One region of the Aeromicrobium senzhongii genome, then DNA from elsewhere that is predicted to be linked to it. Evidence: riboswitches for the same ligand, from Rfam matches in the RefSeq annotation. Region 1 holds a riboswitch; the other holds the start of a gene.
What was found. A riboswitch is a leader RNA that binds a small molecule or an ion and turns the genes downstream of it on or off. The one in region 1 is predicted to bind thiamine pyrophosphate.
Positions count from the first base shown of each region.

Region 2: it holds a riboswitch for thiamine pyrophosphate, as region 1 does, so the genes downstream of both, H9L21_RS14095 (ECF transporter S component) here and thiM (hydroxyethylthiazole kinase) in region 1, are expected to answer to the same signal.

Region 1 covers NZ_CP060587.1:3,061,169-3,069,051, reverse strand. Annotated here, with positions in the region: gene H9L21_RS14995 (bifunctional hydroxymethylpyrimidine kinase/phosphomethylpyrimidine kinase) at 1-334, opposite strand, end outside; gene thiE (thiamine phosphate synthase) at 331-972, opposite strand; gene thiM (hydroxyethylthiazole kinase) at 969-1,760, opposite strand; TPP riboswitch at 1,750-1,846, opposite strand; gene H9L21_RS14980 (inositol monophosphatase family protein) at 1,891-2,670, shown strand; gene H9L21_RS14975 (NAD-dependent deacylase) at 2,667-3,353, shown strand; gene H9L21_RS14970 (MOSC domain-containing protein) at 3,363-4,205, opposite strand; gene H9L21_RS14965 (sensor histidine kinase) at 4,243-5,421, shown strand; gene H9L21_RS14960 (helix-turn-helix domain-containing protein) at 5,418-6,074, shown strand; gene H9L21_RS14955 (SRPBCC family protein) at 6,308-6,781, opposite strand; gene H9L21_RS14950 (uridine kinase family protein) at 6,821-7,393, shown strand; gene H9L21_RS14945 (TspO-related membrane protein) at 7,447-7,883, shown strand, end outside.
Region 2 covers NZ_CP060587.1:2,870,884-2,878,766, forward strand. Annotated here, with positions in the region: gene H9L21_RS14080 (DUF6801 domain-containing protein) at 1-244, opposite strand, end outside; gene H9L21_RS14085 (energy-coupling factor transporter transmembrane component T family protein) at 364-1,038, opposite strand; gene H9L21_RS14090 (ATP-binding cassette domain-containing protein) at 1,035-2,384, opposite strand; gene H9L21_RS14095 (ECF transporter S component) at 2,381-2,974, opposite strand; TPP riboswitch at 2,964-3,073, opposite strand; gene H9L21_RS15565 (DUF6801 domain-containing protein) at 3,150-5,297, opposite strand; gene H9L21_RS14105 (DUF4916 domain-containing protein) at 5,452-5,997, shown strand; gene H9L21_RS14110 (MFS transporter) at 5,994-7,175, shown strand; gene H9L21_RS14115 (heterodisulfide reductase-related iron-sulfur binding cluster) at 7,270-7,883, shown strand, end outside.

The DNA.
Region 1 (7,883 bases):
CGCTCGTGGCGACCATGACCGGATCGAGCACGACGATCGGCGGCCGAGCCCGCTCGAGCCAGGCCATGACCACCTCGATGAGGGGCGGCGAGTGCAGCATCCCCAGCTTGACCGCGTCGATCGTGACGTCGTCGGAGACGGCATCGAGCTGCTCGGTCAGGAAGGCCGGCGGTGGGACGTGGACCGACCTGACCCCTCGGGTGTTCTGGGCGACCAGGGCGGTCACCACCGCCATCCCGTACCCGCCGAACGCGGCGATCGTCTTGAGGTCGGCCTGGATCCCGGCGCCACCGGTCGGGTCGGTGCCGGCGATGCTCAGCACGCGCGGGGTCATCGGGCACCCGCGATCGCCGCGACGAAGCGCGCGGCGGTCTGTCCCGGGTCGGCGGCCTCCGAGACGGCGGACACGACGGCGACCCCCGCCGCTCCGGCGGCCATGACGCCGGGGACGTCCTCCAGTCGCACGCCACCGATCGCGATGCACGGCAACGCCGCCGCCCGGGCGAACGCTCCGAACCCCTCGACCCCGAGGACCGCCGGACCGTCGGGCTTGGAGGTCGTGGGACGGATCAGGCCGACTCCCAGGTAGTCGACCGTGCCCGGCGCCAGCGCGTGCGCGGCGCGCAGGTGATCGGGCGCGTGCGCGGTCCAGCCGACGGTCGCGTCCGGTCCCAGCAGGGCTCGGGCCGCGACCGGATCGAGGTCCTCCTGGCCGAGATGCACCCCGTCCACGCGGGCCCCGCCGTGCCGGGCGGCGAGCGCCACGTCCACCCGGTCGTTGACCAGGACCAGCGCGCGACCGGACACCACGGCACTGACGACGGCGACCGTCTCCGTGAGCTCTCGGGCGGTCGCGTGCTTGGCCCGAACCTGGACCACGGCCGTCCCGGCGGTCACAGCGGCGCCGACGACGGCCAGCAGCCGGTCGCGTGCCAGGCGCTCGTCGGTGACCAGGTGCAGCCCGGAGATCACGCGAGGCTCGAGACGCGGTCGCTCACGTCCTCGGGGCCGATCGCCGCGAGCGCGTCGAGGAAGGCGACGGCGAACGATCCCGGCCCGGCGCACCCGGCCGCGGCACGCTCGGCCGCCACCGCGTGCACGACGGAGGCGCTGACGGCCGCCGACAGCGGGTCGCACACGCCGAGGAAGGCGGCCATCGTGGCGCCGAGCGAGCAGCCGCCGCCGGTCACGAGCGTCAGCAACCGGTCGCCGCCGGCGATCCGAGCCACGCGGGTGCCGTCGGTGATGACGTCGACCTCGCCCGAGACCGCGACGACGGTGCCGTGCTCGCGCGCGATCTGTCCGGCCGCCTCCAGTGCGTCCTCGGACCCCGCGACGGAGTCGACGCCGCGCCCGCCGGTGCCGGCGCCCGCCAGGGCGATGATCTCCGAGGCGTTGCCGCGCACGATCGCCGGGCGGGCCCGGACCAGCTCGGCCGCCATGGCCGTGCGCACCGGCAGGGTCCCGATCGCAACCGGGTCCAGGACCCAGCGGTCGGTCGCCGCGACGGCGGCTCGGGCCGCGTCCTGCTGCTGGGCGTTCGGGGTGCCGAGGTTCACCAGCACGCCGTCGGCGACGCCCGCGAAGATCCCGGCCTCCTCGGGCAGGTCGACCATGGCGGGCGCCGCACCCAGGGCGAGCAGAGCGTTGGCGGTGAAGTTGGTGACGACGCTGTTGGTGATGCACTGCACCAGCGGGGTGGCGGCGCGCAGGCGCGTCAGCGCCTCGTCGGTGGGGACGGGAATGGACAGGACGGTCATGGGACATCCCTTCGCGAGTGCGAACTCGAGCAGGTTCGACGGGTCTGATCTCAGCCCGCTCGGTACGGGCACCCCGTGTCTGTCCACCACTGTAGATCCGTTCACAGGGTTCGCCTCTTACGGTTGAGACATGAACGTGACCCCGGACGACGTCAAGCTGGCGACCGAGCTGGTCGTCGAGGCGGCCGCCCTCGCCGCCCGGATCCGGGCCGAGGACGACCTGCAGACCCGCTCCAAGACCAGCGTCTCCGACATCGTGACCGCCGCCGACTACGCGGCCGAGGCGCGCATCGTCGAGCGTCTCGACCGCGAGCGTCCCGAGGACGGGCTGCTCGGCGAGGAGGGCACCGCCCGTGAGGGCACCTCCGGCCGCCGCTGGGTCATCGACCCGGTCGACGGCACGTACAACTTCGCCTCGGGCTTCGACTACTGGTGCTCGGCGATCGCCCTGGCCGACGGTGACCGGCCGCTGCTGGGCGCCGTCGCCCACCACGCGACCGGGACGGTCGTGGTCGGTGGACCCGGCGTGCCCACGACCATCAACGGCGAGCCGGTCACGCCCATCGAGGACGCCCCGGTGTCCCAGCTGGCCGTCGCCACCTACGCCCACCCGGCCTTCATCGTCGACCACCCCGGCTTCGCCGCCTGGCGCCGCGCCGCGGCGCTGCCGGCGACCATCCGGATGCTCGGATCGGGCTCGATGGACCTCGTCGGCGTGGCCACGGGCCGACTCGGCTGCTGGTTCCAGCACAGCACGCCCGACTGGGACTGGCTGCCCGGAATCGCGCTGGTCCTGGGGGCCGGCGGCGTCACCGAGCGCATCGAGGTCGACGGCCTGCTGTGGTCGGTCGCGGGCGCACCGACCGGGGTCGGCCAGATCGTCGACGCGCTGCGGGGAGAGGCCTCGTGAAGATCGTCGTCCTGACCGGTGCCGGGATCTCGGCCGAGAGCGGGTTGGCCACGTTCCGCGACGCCGACGGGCTCTGGGAGGGCCACCGGCCCGAGGACGTGGCCACGCCCGAGGCGTTCGGCTACGACCGGGCGCTCGTCCAGCGGTTCTACGATGAGCGCCGCGCCGCGCTCGAGCGCGTGCACCCGAACGCCGCCCACCACGCCCTGGTCGAACTGGAGAAGGAGTTCGGCGACGACCTGCTGCTGGTCACGCAGAACGTCGACGACCTGCACGAGCGCGCCGGCTCGCGCCGGCTGCTGCACATGCACGGCAGCCTGCGCCACGTCCGCTGCGAGGAGTGCGAGCACCGGTTCGAGTACGACGGCCCGCTCGAGCTCGAGCCCGAGTGCCCCGAGTGCGAGACCGCCGCGCTGCGGCCCGACATCGTGTGGTTCGGCGAGATGCCGCACGCCATGGACGAGATCCACGATGCACTGACCGAGGTCGAGGTCTTCGCCGCGATCGGCACCTCGGGCGTGGTCTACCCGGCCGCGGGCTTCGTCGACTACGCTCACGCCTCCGGCGCGCACACCTTCGAGCTCAACCTGGCCCCCTCGGGCGGAGGCTTCCACACGACCTTCGCCGGTCCCGCGACCGACGTCGTGCCGCGCTGGGTCGACCACCTGCTCGGGCGGGACTGACCCGAACGGCTACGCGCCGAGGGGCCCGCCGCCGGGCTCGGCCGCCTCGAGCACCTCGACCTCGTCGCCGATGCGGACCGTGACGCCGGCGACGTCGGGGATCAGGTTGACGCCGAACCACACGGCACCGGAGAACCGCCGGATGCGGGCCAGCGTGCGGATCGGCTCCTTGCCGCGCGCGACCTCGCCGGAGTCCTGCGGCTCGAGGGTGGTGATGACACAGCGCGCGCAGCCCTTGACGGCGCGGAACGTGGCGTCGCCGACGCGGATGCGCCGCCAGTCGTCCTCGGTCCAGGCGGCCTCGCCGTCGATCACGAGGTTGGGACGGAACCGGCTCATCGGCACGGGGTCGCCGCCGCCGGTCTCGATCGCGCGGTTGAGCGCCGCGAGGGACGTCTGCGTCGTGACCAGCAGCGGGTACCCGTCAGCCAGGCTGACCCGGTCCTCGGGCTCGGAGCGCGCGGGGTTGACGGCCCGTCGCGTCGGGTCGTCCAGGTGCACGAGGCGCACCTCGCGGCCCAGCGTCTCGGTCAGCCAGGCGGCGGCCGTGGTGGCCTCGGCGGCCGTGATGAGCGAGCTCCAGATCCGCACCGGGACCTGATGCGCCGGGTCGGGGTCGGGCACGTCGATCGCCGGGCGGCCGGGGACGCTGAGCCGGATCCCCGCCTCGGTCAGCCGGGCGTCGATGGCCAGGAGCCGGCGCTCCTCGCGGGCGGTGAGGAAGGTGCCCTCGGCGTCGACGACCATCCAGCGCCGGTCTCCGGCCAGTCCCCACGGGTCGACGGTCGCGGCGTCGAGGTCCTCGATCCGGCCGGACTTCAACGGGTGGCGGTGGAGGGACTTCAGCTGCACCGGCTCAGGGTAACGGCGATCTGGAACGATGACCGGCATGACCACCGTGACGGATGAGGCGCCGATGGGCGCCTCGGGGCGGCGGGCCGAGCGCGGCATCGCGCTGGTCGTCCCGGCGATGCGTGCGGTCGTGCTGCTCCAGATCCTGCTGAGCATCACGGCCGGCGCGCAACTGGCCGAGCACACGCAGGCCTATGTCGCCCTCGGCCTGCTCGTCTCGGCCGCCTCGGTCCTGCTGATCGTGCAGTGCCTGCTGACCGGCTCGGTGCGCCCCGGCTGGTGGCACGGGCCCGACATCGTGCTGGCGTGGGTGTCCGTCCCGGCGATGGTCCTGCTGCTGCCGTCCAGCCACGTGGTCGGCACGTGGGAGTCCTGGGCGTCGGGCTTCGCGATCAATGTGGGCGCACTGGCCTCGACCTGGCTGCGGCCCGCCCTCGCCGTGGCCCACGGCTTCGGCCTCGGCGCCTGGTACCTCGCCTGGATGGTCACGGTCGACTCGGCGTCGTGGGAGACGAACCTCAACAACGCGCTGACGATCCCGGGCTACGCGCTCGTCGTGGCGCTCACGGTCCACTACCTGCGCGCCCTCGCCGCCGACGCTGACCAGTCGCGCGAGGATGCCGTCGCGGCCACGCGCACCCTCGAGCTCGAGCGCTACCAGATGACGGTGCACGACGCCTCGAGCATTCTGCACCTGCTGTCCGACGAGGACACCCCGGCCGAGGTGCTGCCCGGCCTCCGGCGGCAGGCGCACCGTGAGGCGAACCGCCTGCGCAACTACCTCGCCGCCGAGCCGTCGCCCGAGCACGCGGAGGGCGCTCGCACCATCGCCACGATGCTGGCGGTGGCGCTGGAGGGGTTCGACGACCTGCCGCTCGAACTCGCCGTCGACCTCGGAGGTCACGCACAGCTGAGCGAACCGGTCTGGCACGCCATGAGCCGCGCCGTCGCGACGATTCTGCACAACGTGCGACTGCACGCGCGCGCCCACCAGGTCGTGGTCCACGCGGACTGTGACGACGACGGGTGGGAGATCGTGGTGTCCGACGACGGCGTCGGCTTCGACCAGGCCAATCAGCCGATGGGCTTCGGGCTGAACACCCAGGTCGGCCACGCGCTGCGCGAGGTGGGCGTCGACGCGCAGGTGCGGTCCGCGCCGGGCCGCGGCACGTCCGTGACGCTCGTCGGACCCGTCCACCGGCAGGAGGAGCCGTGACCGATCGCCCCCGCGTCGTCGTGATCGACGACAGCACCGTCATCCGTGGCGGCTTCGCGACCGTCCATCCCGAGGTCGAGGTCGTCGCCACGTACGCCAGCGTCGAGCAGTTCGAGGCGGCACCCGTCGAGTGCGACGTCGTCGTGCTCGACCTGTTGCTGCGCGGCCCGCAGGGCGCGGGCGCCGGGACGAAGCAGGGTCGCGCGGCGATCCGTGCCGTGCGCGCCCGGGGCCTGCCGGTGTGCCTCTACACCGACGAGCGACGCGCGATCGTCCTCGCGCTGTGCCTGCGTGCCGGCGCCCACGGCGTCGTGCACAAGTCCGACCAGCCGGCCGTCACCGTCCGCGCGATCGAGGACGTCCGGGCCGGGAACGTCGTCGTGACCCAGTCCCTCGTCGGGCTGACCGAGCTGTTGGACCGCCGCGGTGTCCCCCTCGAGCTGAGCCCGCGCCAGCGCCAGGTCATCTCGCGCCGCGCCCGCGGACGGCACTGGGCCGACATCGCCGGCGAGCTCTACATCACCGAGGACACGGCGCGCGAGCACTACCGGGCGGCCTGCGCCAAGCTGCGCGAGTACCTGCGGCACACCAGCCCGGGCGACATCGAGCGGGCTGTCGGGCTGGCGCCCGGCGATGTCCTCGACGAGGCGTGACCCCCCGTTTCCGGGGGTGTTGGCCGAGACGGGACCTGTGCGAAAGTGGCGTGGCACCTTGCGGGGTGCACCAGCGGTCCGGCCGACTCGGGCGCGAAGGCGACGGTGGACCGTCGCCGATCGGGCCGCTGGATCTCGGGGGGAGTCGACGGCCGGGACGCGTTATCGCGTCCCGGCCGTCTCCTTTGGACGGCCGTAGGTCCACGACCCGCACGGACGGCGATGGACGCGGCTCACCGGACCAGCAGGCGGTCGATGTTCTCGAAGGCCTGGCGGGCGTACCCGCGCCACATCCGGGAGAAGACCGGCATCGCCAGCGTGCCCGGGCGCCCGGCCGGACGCACCGTCCAGGTCCAGGCGATGCGGACGCCGGTGCCGGCCGGCTCGAAGCTCCAGGCGCCGTCGAGCGAGGAGACCAGCGGCTTCATCGGGCCCGTGATCCCCGAGATCCGGTAGGTGAATCGGTCCGGGCGCTCGACCGCGGTCAGCTCCTCGCGCATGGTTCCACCGTCGGCCAGCCGGATCGTCCGGGTCTGGCCCGGTGTGGCCCACGGCCCGGCCTGGTCGAGAACCGCGCTGATCGGCGGGATCGCGGCATAGCGCCGGGAGAACAATGCCGGCAGCTCCAGCGCCAGGAGCCGGTCGAAGGCGTCGTCCACGGTCAGGGGATAGGTGCGGTCGTAGCGGAGCACCACGTCGTCGGTCATGCCCTGACGGTAGGCCGCAGGCGCCTACGATGACCAGCGATGGATCTCCAGGAGCTCGCCGGCCTCGTGACCGCCCGTCGCGCGGCCGCCGGCCGCCCGATCGTGGTCGGCATCTCCGGGTACGGCGGCTCGGGAAAGTCGACGCTGGCCCGAGAGCTCGTCGAGGCGCTCCCGGACGCCGTGCGGATGCGGGGCGACGACTTCCTCGACCCCGTGCGCGTCCACGAGCGATCCGCGGACTGGGACGGCGTGGAGCGCGACCGTCTCGCGACCGAGGTGCTGCGGCCGTTCCGCGAGGGGGTACCCGGCGAGTTCCGTCGCTTCGACTGGGACCTGGGCCGCTTCCGTGATCCGGAGCCCGTTCCGCGGGCCGACGTCCTGGTCGTCGACCTGATCGGCCTGTTCCATCCCGAGACCCTGCCGCTGCTGGACCTCACGGTCTGGTGCGAGGTCGACCTCGACACCGCGGTGCAGCGTGGCATGTTGCGTGACCGGCGCGCCGGTCACGACCACGACCGCGTCTGGACCGACGTCTGGGCGGCGAACGAGCGGGACTTCGAGAGCGCCTTCGGGCCACGCGAGGTCGCCGACGTCCGGTTCCCGACCGGCTGAGCCCGACCGGCGGCGCCATGCGGGGGCCACTGGCCCCACCTAGCGTGGAGGGCATGAGCCCCACCGACGTGCGCACCGACCGCCGACTCGGCTGGGTCCTGCTCGCCGCCGCCGTCCTGCAGGCCGCGGCGCCGATCGTGCAGAGCCTGTCCGACGTCTCCCAACCCTCCGACGGCAGCGAGGACCTGCTGATCACGCCCGCCGGCTGGGCCTTCTCGATCTGGAGCCTGATCTACCTGCTGGCGATCGTGCACGCCGCGGTCACCGTGTGGCGCGGCGACGGGACCGGCAGCATCCGGTTCGTGGTCGACCTCGTCGCGCTCTACGTCGGCGCTGCGGTGTGGATCGCCGTGTCCGCCGCCGGCATCAGCTGGGCGACGTTCCTGGTGCTCGTGGTGATGACCGGTTTCGCCATCGACGCCGCTCGCATCGCCGCCCAGGCACGACCCAGCGACCCGGCCTGGATCGGCCATCTCGCGCGGGCCACCAG
Region 2 (7,883 bases), 190 kb from region 1:
CGACCGTCTCGCCGGGCTGCACGCTCTCGGGCAGCGTGGTCTCGGCGGTGACGTAGAACTGCTGCGGGCCCTGGAGCGAGGTGTTGATGACGGAGTTCGTCGCCTTGCAGGTGTACCCGACCCGCTCGACCTTGGCGTCAGCCGCGGTGGCGGTGGGTGCCAGCTGCACCAGTCCTGCGGCGACCACGCCGGTGGCGATGGTGAACCGAAGTCCTCGACGTACTGCTGAGGCGCTCTTGCGCATCGGGTCTCCTCGCTTCAGAACAACGGATCACCCGGAGGTCTCGGCTGTGACCCGGGCAACGTCGAAGACTGTAACCTCTAGTTGCACTGTGATGCAAGCCACTTTACCGGGGTGTGACCTCAGGTGCCGATGAGGCGAAACACCACGGGGAGTGCGCCCAGGACCGCCGCGGTAGCGAGCGCCGCGACGTCGAGTCGGGTCCACACCGCGGGCTCGGCCCACGTGCGCCGATGAGCCGAGGCGAATCCCCGCGCATCCATCGCGATCGACGTGCGCGTCGCCTCGCGCATCGTGTGGACGAGCAGCGTGAACGCCATGGCCCCGGGCCGGCGCGGCAGATGGCGCGCCCGCCGTACCCGTTCGAGCTCGTGCCACGTCTGCCACACCCCGGTGACCCGCTGCAGCGCCGCCGAGAGCGCCGCCGCGAACCGCCCCGGGAACCGCAGGGTCTGCGCGAGGTAGTCACCGAGCCGCGCGACGTCGACGTAACCGACCGCCACCGCACCGGGCCACGTCATCACGAAGGTGCGCAGGCCCGCGACCGCCGCCACCTCGAGGTCCCGTCCGCCGAGCAGCCAGGTGGACCACGTGATGCTGGCGACCGGCAGCGCGACCAGGGCCAGACACAACGCGGGGTAGCGCCACGACGGCACCAGGAACGCGAGCGTGACGACGTACACGGCAACGCACACCAGCGCGACCGGCAGCGTCCGGATGGCCGGTGACCCCAGCGCCGCCGTGAGCGCGATCGCCACCAGCACGATGGGGTTGAAGCGGGTGATCAGTCCGGTCACGCGACGACCACCCCGTCCTTGAGGACGACGTCGCGATCGCGCGGCAGGTCGGCGTCGTGGGTCGACACCGCCACCGTCGCGCCGCAGCCGGCGGCCGTGCCCAGCCATCCCGCGACGACGGCCCAGGTGCCCCGGTCCTGCCCGACCGTCGGCTCGTCCGCTAGCACCAGGCCCGGCCGGTGCGCCACCGCCGCGGCGAGGGCGAGACGACGCTGCTCCCCGCCGGAGAGCCGGTACGGATGGTCGTCACCGCGGCCGGGCAGGCCGATGACCTCGAGCAGCGCATCGACGTCGACCGGGCGACCCAGCGCACGGGGCGTGGCCTCGAGCTCCAGGCGCACGGACCTCGCGACGAAGCCGACCTCCGGATCCTGCGGACACCACCCGAGCTCGTCCGGCCCGGTCCGGTGCCCCGACACGGGTTCCAACAGTCCCGCCAGGCCCAGCAGGGCACTGGACTTGCCCGCACCACTGGGCCCGACGAGCGCCGTGGTCGTGCCCGGCGAGAGGGTGAGCGTCAGCGCATCGACCGCGCGCGTGCGCTCGGTGCCTCGCAGCGTGCGGGTGACCTGGTCGATCACGAGGTCGCGCGCCTCGACCGTCGCCTCGACGACCGGCCGGACCAGCTCCGCCGGGATCGTCGCCGGCACCGGCGCGGGACGCCCGGGCATCCAGAGTGCGTCCGGCACCGCCGCGCCCAGGAACTCCGCCACCGAGCCGTCGAGGACGACCCGCCCCGCATCGAGGACGATCACCCGGTCGACGTGGTCGAGCCAGGGCTCGAAACGGTGCTCGACGACGATCAGGGTCCGATCGCCGACGACGCGCAGCACGGAGTCCCGCACCTCCGCCGCGAGGTCCGGGTCGAGCATCGACGTGGGCTCGTCCAACAGCAGCACGTCGGGTCGGGTCGCCAATGCCCCCGCGAGGGCGAGGCGATGACGCTCACCGCCCGAGAGCGCGCTGGTGAACCGATCCAGCTCGTGGCGCAGGCTCACCGACTCGAGTGCGGCCCGGACCCGCCGCCAGATCTCGTCGCGCGGCACACCCAGGTTCTCGGGCCCGAAGGCGACGTCCCGGCCGATCCGGTCCGCGACGATCGACGAGGACGGGTTCTGGGTGACCATGCCGATCCGGCCCGAGACCTCGACCGACCCACTGGACTCGCCCACCAGCGTCGCGCCCAGGGCGCCGGCGGCCGCATGGAGGGCGGTGGACTTGCCTGAGCCGCTCGGGCCCACCAGCAGGACCCGCTCACCCGGCTCGACCGTCAGGTCGAGTCGGGTGAGCACCGGCCGGGACGCGTGCGACGGCGTCCAGGAGTAGTCGCGGAACGCGAGCGTCACGGTCGGCCGGCAGGGAAGGAGTCGAGCGCTCCCGCCTGTGCCAGCCGGCGGACGAGCAGCCAGCCGCCGAGACCCGCGATGACGATGCCGGAGACGGTGAAGAAGCCGAGGTAGGCCAGGCGCCACTGCAGGTCCCAGTCCGGCCAGTAGTACTGCCACTCGTAGAGGCAGGCGAAGACGGCCGCGAGAGCACCGGCGAGCATCGCGGTCACGACGTCGAAGCGGCGGTAGAGGAACAGGGCGAAGATCAGCTCGGCGCCCAGACCCTGGACGATGCCGGACAGCAACACGGTGCCGCCCCAGGCGGTGCCGCCCAGCACGAACATCGAGATCATGGCGGCCACCATCTCGGTGGCGAAGGCCGCGCCGGGCCGGCGGACGATGAGCCCGCCGACGACACCGGCGATCAGCCACATCCCGGCGAGCAGGCCGGTCGCGGGCTTGAAGCCCACCGCCGCGCCCAGGTCGATCACGTCGTAGAACTTGCCCCATCCCCAGAAGACGACTCCGAACGCGACGCCGAGCATGGCGATCGTGACCAGGTCGAGCGTCCGGTATCGGATGGAGGTGGAACGGATGGCAGATGTCATCGTGACTCCCTTCGCCGGTGCTAACCGGAGCAGGTTCAAGGGTCTGCGGCTGTTCCGCACTCTCAGCGCCCTCTGCATGGCGCTCCCCTGTCGTGTTCGGCCAGCCTAACCGTTCCCGGCGCAGACGTCAGCGGGGGCGGATCCGAAGATCCGCCCCCGCCTCGGTCCTACGGACTCAGTCCCGACGTGCCCTGCGGCGCATCAGCACGACACCCGCACCGGCGAGGACCAGGACGCCACCGAGGGCGGCCAGGCCGGCACTCGGACCGCCGGTGGAGGCGAGCCAGTCGGAGTCGTCGTACGCGTCGTCGTTCGACCAGTCGTCATCGCCGCCGGCATCGGCGGCCACGATCTCGATCGGGATCGCGGCGATGACACGACCGTTGTTCGCCAGCTCGACCGTGTGCTCGCCGAGCGGCGCGTTCTCGGGAACGCGCACGGACGCGTGGCCCGACACGTCCACGGTCCGCGTGCCCATGGCGATCGGATCGGAGTGCAGCTCGAAGGCGACCTCGCGACCGACCCAGTTCTGCCCGAAGGAGAACGTGAGCACGTCACCGGGCGACACGACGTCGGAGCTGATGAGCTCCGGCGCCTCGCTTCCGGCTCCGTCCGTGGGCTCCGTGGTCGGCTCCGACGTGGGCTGGCCGGTCGGCTCGGACGTCGGCTGCGACGTGGGCTCCGACGTGGGCTGGCTGGTCGGCTCGGACGTGGGCTCCGAGGTCGGCTGCGACGTGGGCTCCGAGGTCGGGGAGGTGACCGGGTCGCCGTTGACCGGGATGCTGCCGAGATCGAGGTCAGCCGGTCCCGTGCAGGTCAGGTCCGAAGGGATCGTCTCGCCCGCCGCGGGATGGATGGTCGCCTTGACCGTGAACCCCTGGGGCATGCCCAACTCGACCGTGCCGACCGCCGAGGCGGGCGTGGTGATCGCGGGGACCTCGCCCGAGGCGGGAATCAGCCACGGCGCGTTCGTCGTCTGCGGGATGTCGGTACGCGGCGCCGCCAGTCGCGGGATCGCCACGGTCGACGTCTGTCCCCCGGTGGTGAGGGTGATGGACGAGTCCGTCGAGGCACCTTCGGCCGCGACGCCTCCGAGGAGGTCCACCGTGGAGGCGCGCAGCTTCTCGGGCATCGTCAGCGTGATGCCGACCGGACGCGGGGAGATGACCTCGCCCGGACGCACCGACCCCGGAACCGTCGTCTCGGCGAGGACTCCGACCTCGTGGAGGCCGAGGTTGAGGCCGCCGGCCGTGACCTTGCATTCGTAGTTGAAGCTCTTGGACAGATCCACCGGACCGGCGGGCGGCGGGTCAGTCGGGTCCGTGGTCGGTTCCGTCGTGGGCTCGGTCGTCGGCTCCGTCGTGGGCTCGGTCGTCGGCTCGGTCGTCGGCTCGGTCGTCGGCTCCGTGGTCGGCTCGGTCGTCGGCTCCGTCGTGGGCTCGGTCGTCGGCTCCGTGGTCGGCTCCGTCGTCGGCTCCGTCGTGGGCTCCGTCGTCGGCTCCGTCGTCGGCTCCGTCGTCGGCTCCGTCGTCGGCTCCGTCGTGGGATCCGTGGTCGGTTCCGTGGTCGGCTCGGTCGTCGGCTCCGTCGTCGGCTCCGTCGTCGGCTCGGTCGTGGGCTCCGTCGTGGGCTCCGTGGTCGGCTCCGAGCTGGGCTCGGTCGTCGGCTCCTCGGTCGGCGTGACGCCGATCGATCCCAGGGTCAGGTCCTTGCCGGCGACGGCGGTGCAGGCCAGGGTCGCCGGAACCTGGTCATCGGGCGCGGGGGCGGCCGTGTAGATCGTCGCGACGACGTTGAACGCTGCCGGCAGGCCGACGTCGACCTTGTCCACGGCGTAGTCGGGCACGGTGATCTCGGGCACGGTGCCCGCCGCGGGGATCGTCCACGGCGCGTTCTCCTCCTGCGGGATGTCCCGGCGCGGCGAGGAGAGGTTGGGGATCGCCACGGAGGTGGTCTGGCCGCCGGTCGTGAGAGTCACGACCGAGTCGGTCGACCCACCGCTGGCCGCGACGCCACCGACGAGGTCCACCGTCGACGAACGCAGGACCTCGGGCATCGCGAGAGTGATGGTGACCGGGGTCGGCGCGATCTTGTCACCGGGGCTGACGCTCTCGGGCACCGTCGTCTGGGCGCGCACGCCAACGGGACGGTTGCCGAGGTTGAGGCCACCGGCCTTGACGACACACATGTAGTCGAAGCTCTTGTCGAGCGTGGTGTCGGCGCTGGCAGGACTGAAGACGCCGCCACCGACGGCACCGACGAGCACCACGGCACAGGCGGCGGCAGCGGCACTGACGCGGCGGGACGGTTGGAGCAAGGTCACGAAATGAATCCCCTCATCGATGGCCTGCGCAACGGACACGAGGCCGAACACGGCGTGTGATCCACCTCACCATAAGTGCTGTAACTCCCAGTGACAACATCTTTTGCAAGACGACTCGCCCTGCCGTCGTCCCCGGATCGACCACAATGGGCCCATGCCCTCCGTGCGTACCCCTGATCCGAATCCCGGCTGGCTCTCGGAGTTCCAGCTGGAGGAGACCCGCTCTCGCGTCCCGATCCTGTACGTCGAGGCGGTGCCCGTCCGGCTCGACAGTCTCGGCCAGGTCGAGCAGGTCGGCCTGTTGCTGCGCGGCTCGGCCACCACGGGCTCACTGGCCCGCTCGTTCGTGTCGGGCCGGGTGCTCCACGGCGAGCCGATCCGCTCGGCGCTCATGCGCAATCTCGAGAAGGACCTCGGCCCCACGGCGTTCCCCCAGCTGCCGGCGAACATCGTGCCGTTCACCGTCGCCGAGTACTTCCCGATGCCCGGAATCACCCCGCTGCACGACGCGCGCCAGCATGCCGTCGCGTTGGCGTACGTCGTGGCCGTCACCGGCGAGTGCGATCCCCGCCAGGACGCGCTCGAGCTGAGCTGGCTCACGCCGCAGGAGGCGCTCTCCCCCGCGATCCTCGACGAGCTCGAGGGCGGCCGCGGGATCCTGCTGCAGCAGGCGATGGCGCACCTCGGCGCTCTGATGTGACCGGGCGGGTGGACGGGCGGCGCCCCAACCCCTGGCTCATGCTCACGGCCGCGATGGCCGCCCAGGTCACGGCCACCGCGATCGTCTCGACCCCGCTGCTACTGATCCCGTTCCTGCACCTGGACCAAGGCCTGTCGCTCGTCGCGAGCGGTGGCCTGGCTGCCGCGCCGACCGTCGGCACCCTGCTGACGCTCGTGGCCTGGGGCGCGGTCGTGGACCGGGTCGGCGAGCGCATCTCGCTCACCGCCGGGCTGCTGATCCTCGTGGCCGGCAGCGCCGTGGCCCTGACCGGCGCGCGCGCCGACGAGGCGACCCTCCTGGCCGCCGGGTTCGCCCTGTGCGGCGTGGGGGCGAGCAGCTCCAACTCCGCCAGCGGCCGCCTCGTCGTCGGGTGGTTCCCGGCCGAGCGACGCGGGCTGGCGATGGGCATCCGCCAGACCGGTCTCCCGCTGGGCGTCGGCCTCGCGGCACTCGTCGTCCCGGGCTGGGCCGACCAGCGCGGCATCGCCTCGGTCGTGGGCCTGTGCGTGGGCCTGGCCGTCGTCTCGACGATCTTCGTCGGGCTCACCGTCGTCGATCCGCCGCGGCCCCGGAGCTCCGATCCCGTGGCCGCGGCGAACCCCTACCGCGGCGACGTCCGCCTGGTGCGCATCCACGCCGCGTCGGCACTGCTGGTGATCCCGCAGTACGTGGTCTGGAGCTTCATGCTGCTGTGGCTGATCGACCGACACGGCTGGAGCGCCGCGGCCGCCGGAGCGCTCTACGCGGGATCCCAAGTACTGGGGGCGGCCGGACGCGTCGGCGCCGGCTGGTGGTCGGACCGGGTCGGCGACCGCCTCGGCCCGATGCGGCAGGTCGCGACCGCCGCGACCGTGGTGATGGTCGCCCTCGCGGCCTTCGACGCGACTCCCCTGGCCATCGCGGTCATGGTCGTGGCCGCCGTCGTCACGGTGGCGCCCAACGGGCTGGCGTTCACCGCGGTCGCCGAGATCGCCGGCCCGTTGTGGTCGGGACGCGCCTTCGGGATCCAGAACACCGGCCAGTACCTGACGGCCGCAGCGGTGCCTCCGTTGATGGGCGCGGTGATCCAACATGCGGGCTACGGCTGGGCCTTCGCGGGAGCCGCGATCTTCCCCCTGTTCGCGATCGCGCTCGTACCTGTTGCTACTCGCAGGTAACATCTGGGCAGGCCTTTGGCAGGCCTAACTCAGCAACGCTGATCGCCGCAGATTAGGGTCAGCACAAACTGCTTGAACCGCGAGAGGAATCGGCATGGAACCGATCAACATCATCGCCGGCGTGATCACTGTGGTCTCGACGGCGTTGGCGGTGTACTACCTGGCACCCGGCATCAAGCGGATGCTCGGAGTCATCCGCGCCGGCACGCCTGCGTACGGACGCACCGACAACCCGAAGAGCCGCACCAAGAACATGCTGGTCGAGACTCTCGGTCACACCCGCATGCTCCAGTGGCACTGGGTGGGCATCTTGCACTGGGCGGTGTTCTTCAGCTTCCTGATCCTCAGCACCGCGGTCGCCACCGCGTACCTGCAGGTCTGGAACCCGCACCTGGTGCTGCCGCTGATCGGACACTTCTTCCTCTTCGAGTGGGTCAGCGAGGCCATCTCCTGGCTCGGCCTGATCGGCATCGCGGCTCTCATCGTGATCCGCCAGCGCAACCACCCGCGCAACCTCGGCCGCAAGAGCCGCTTCTTCGGCTCGCGCTTCGGCCAGGCCTACTTCGTCGAGGCGATGGTGGCGCTCGAGTGCGGCGCCGGCATCCTCATCCGCGGCGCCGAGTACCAGCTGATGAAGCTCGAGGGCGACAGCCATGCCAGCGCCTTCCACTTCCCCACCACGAGCTGGATCGGCGAGACCCTCTGGTC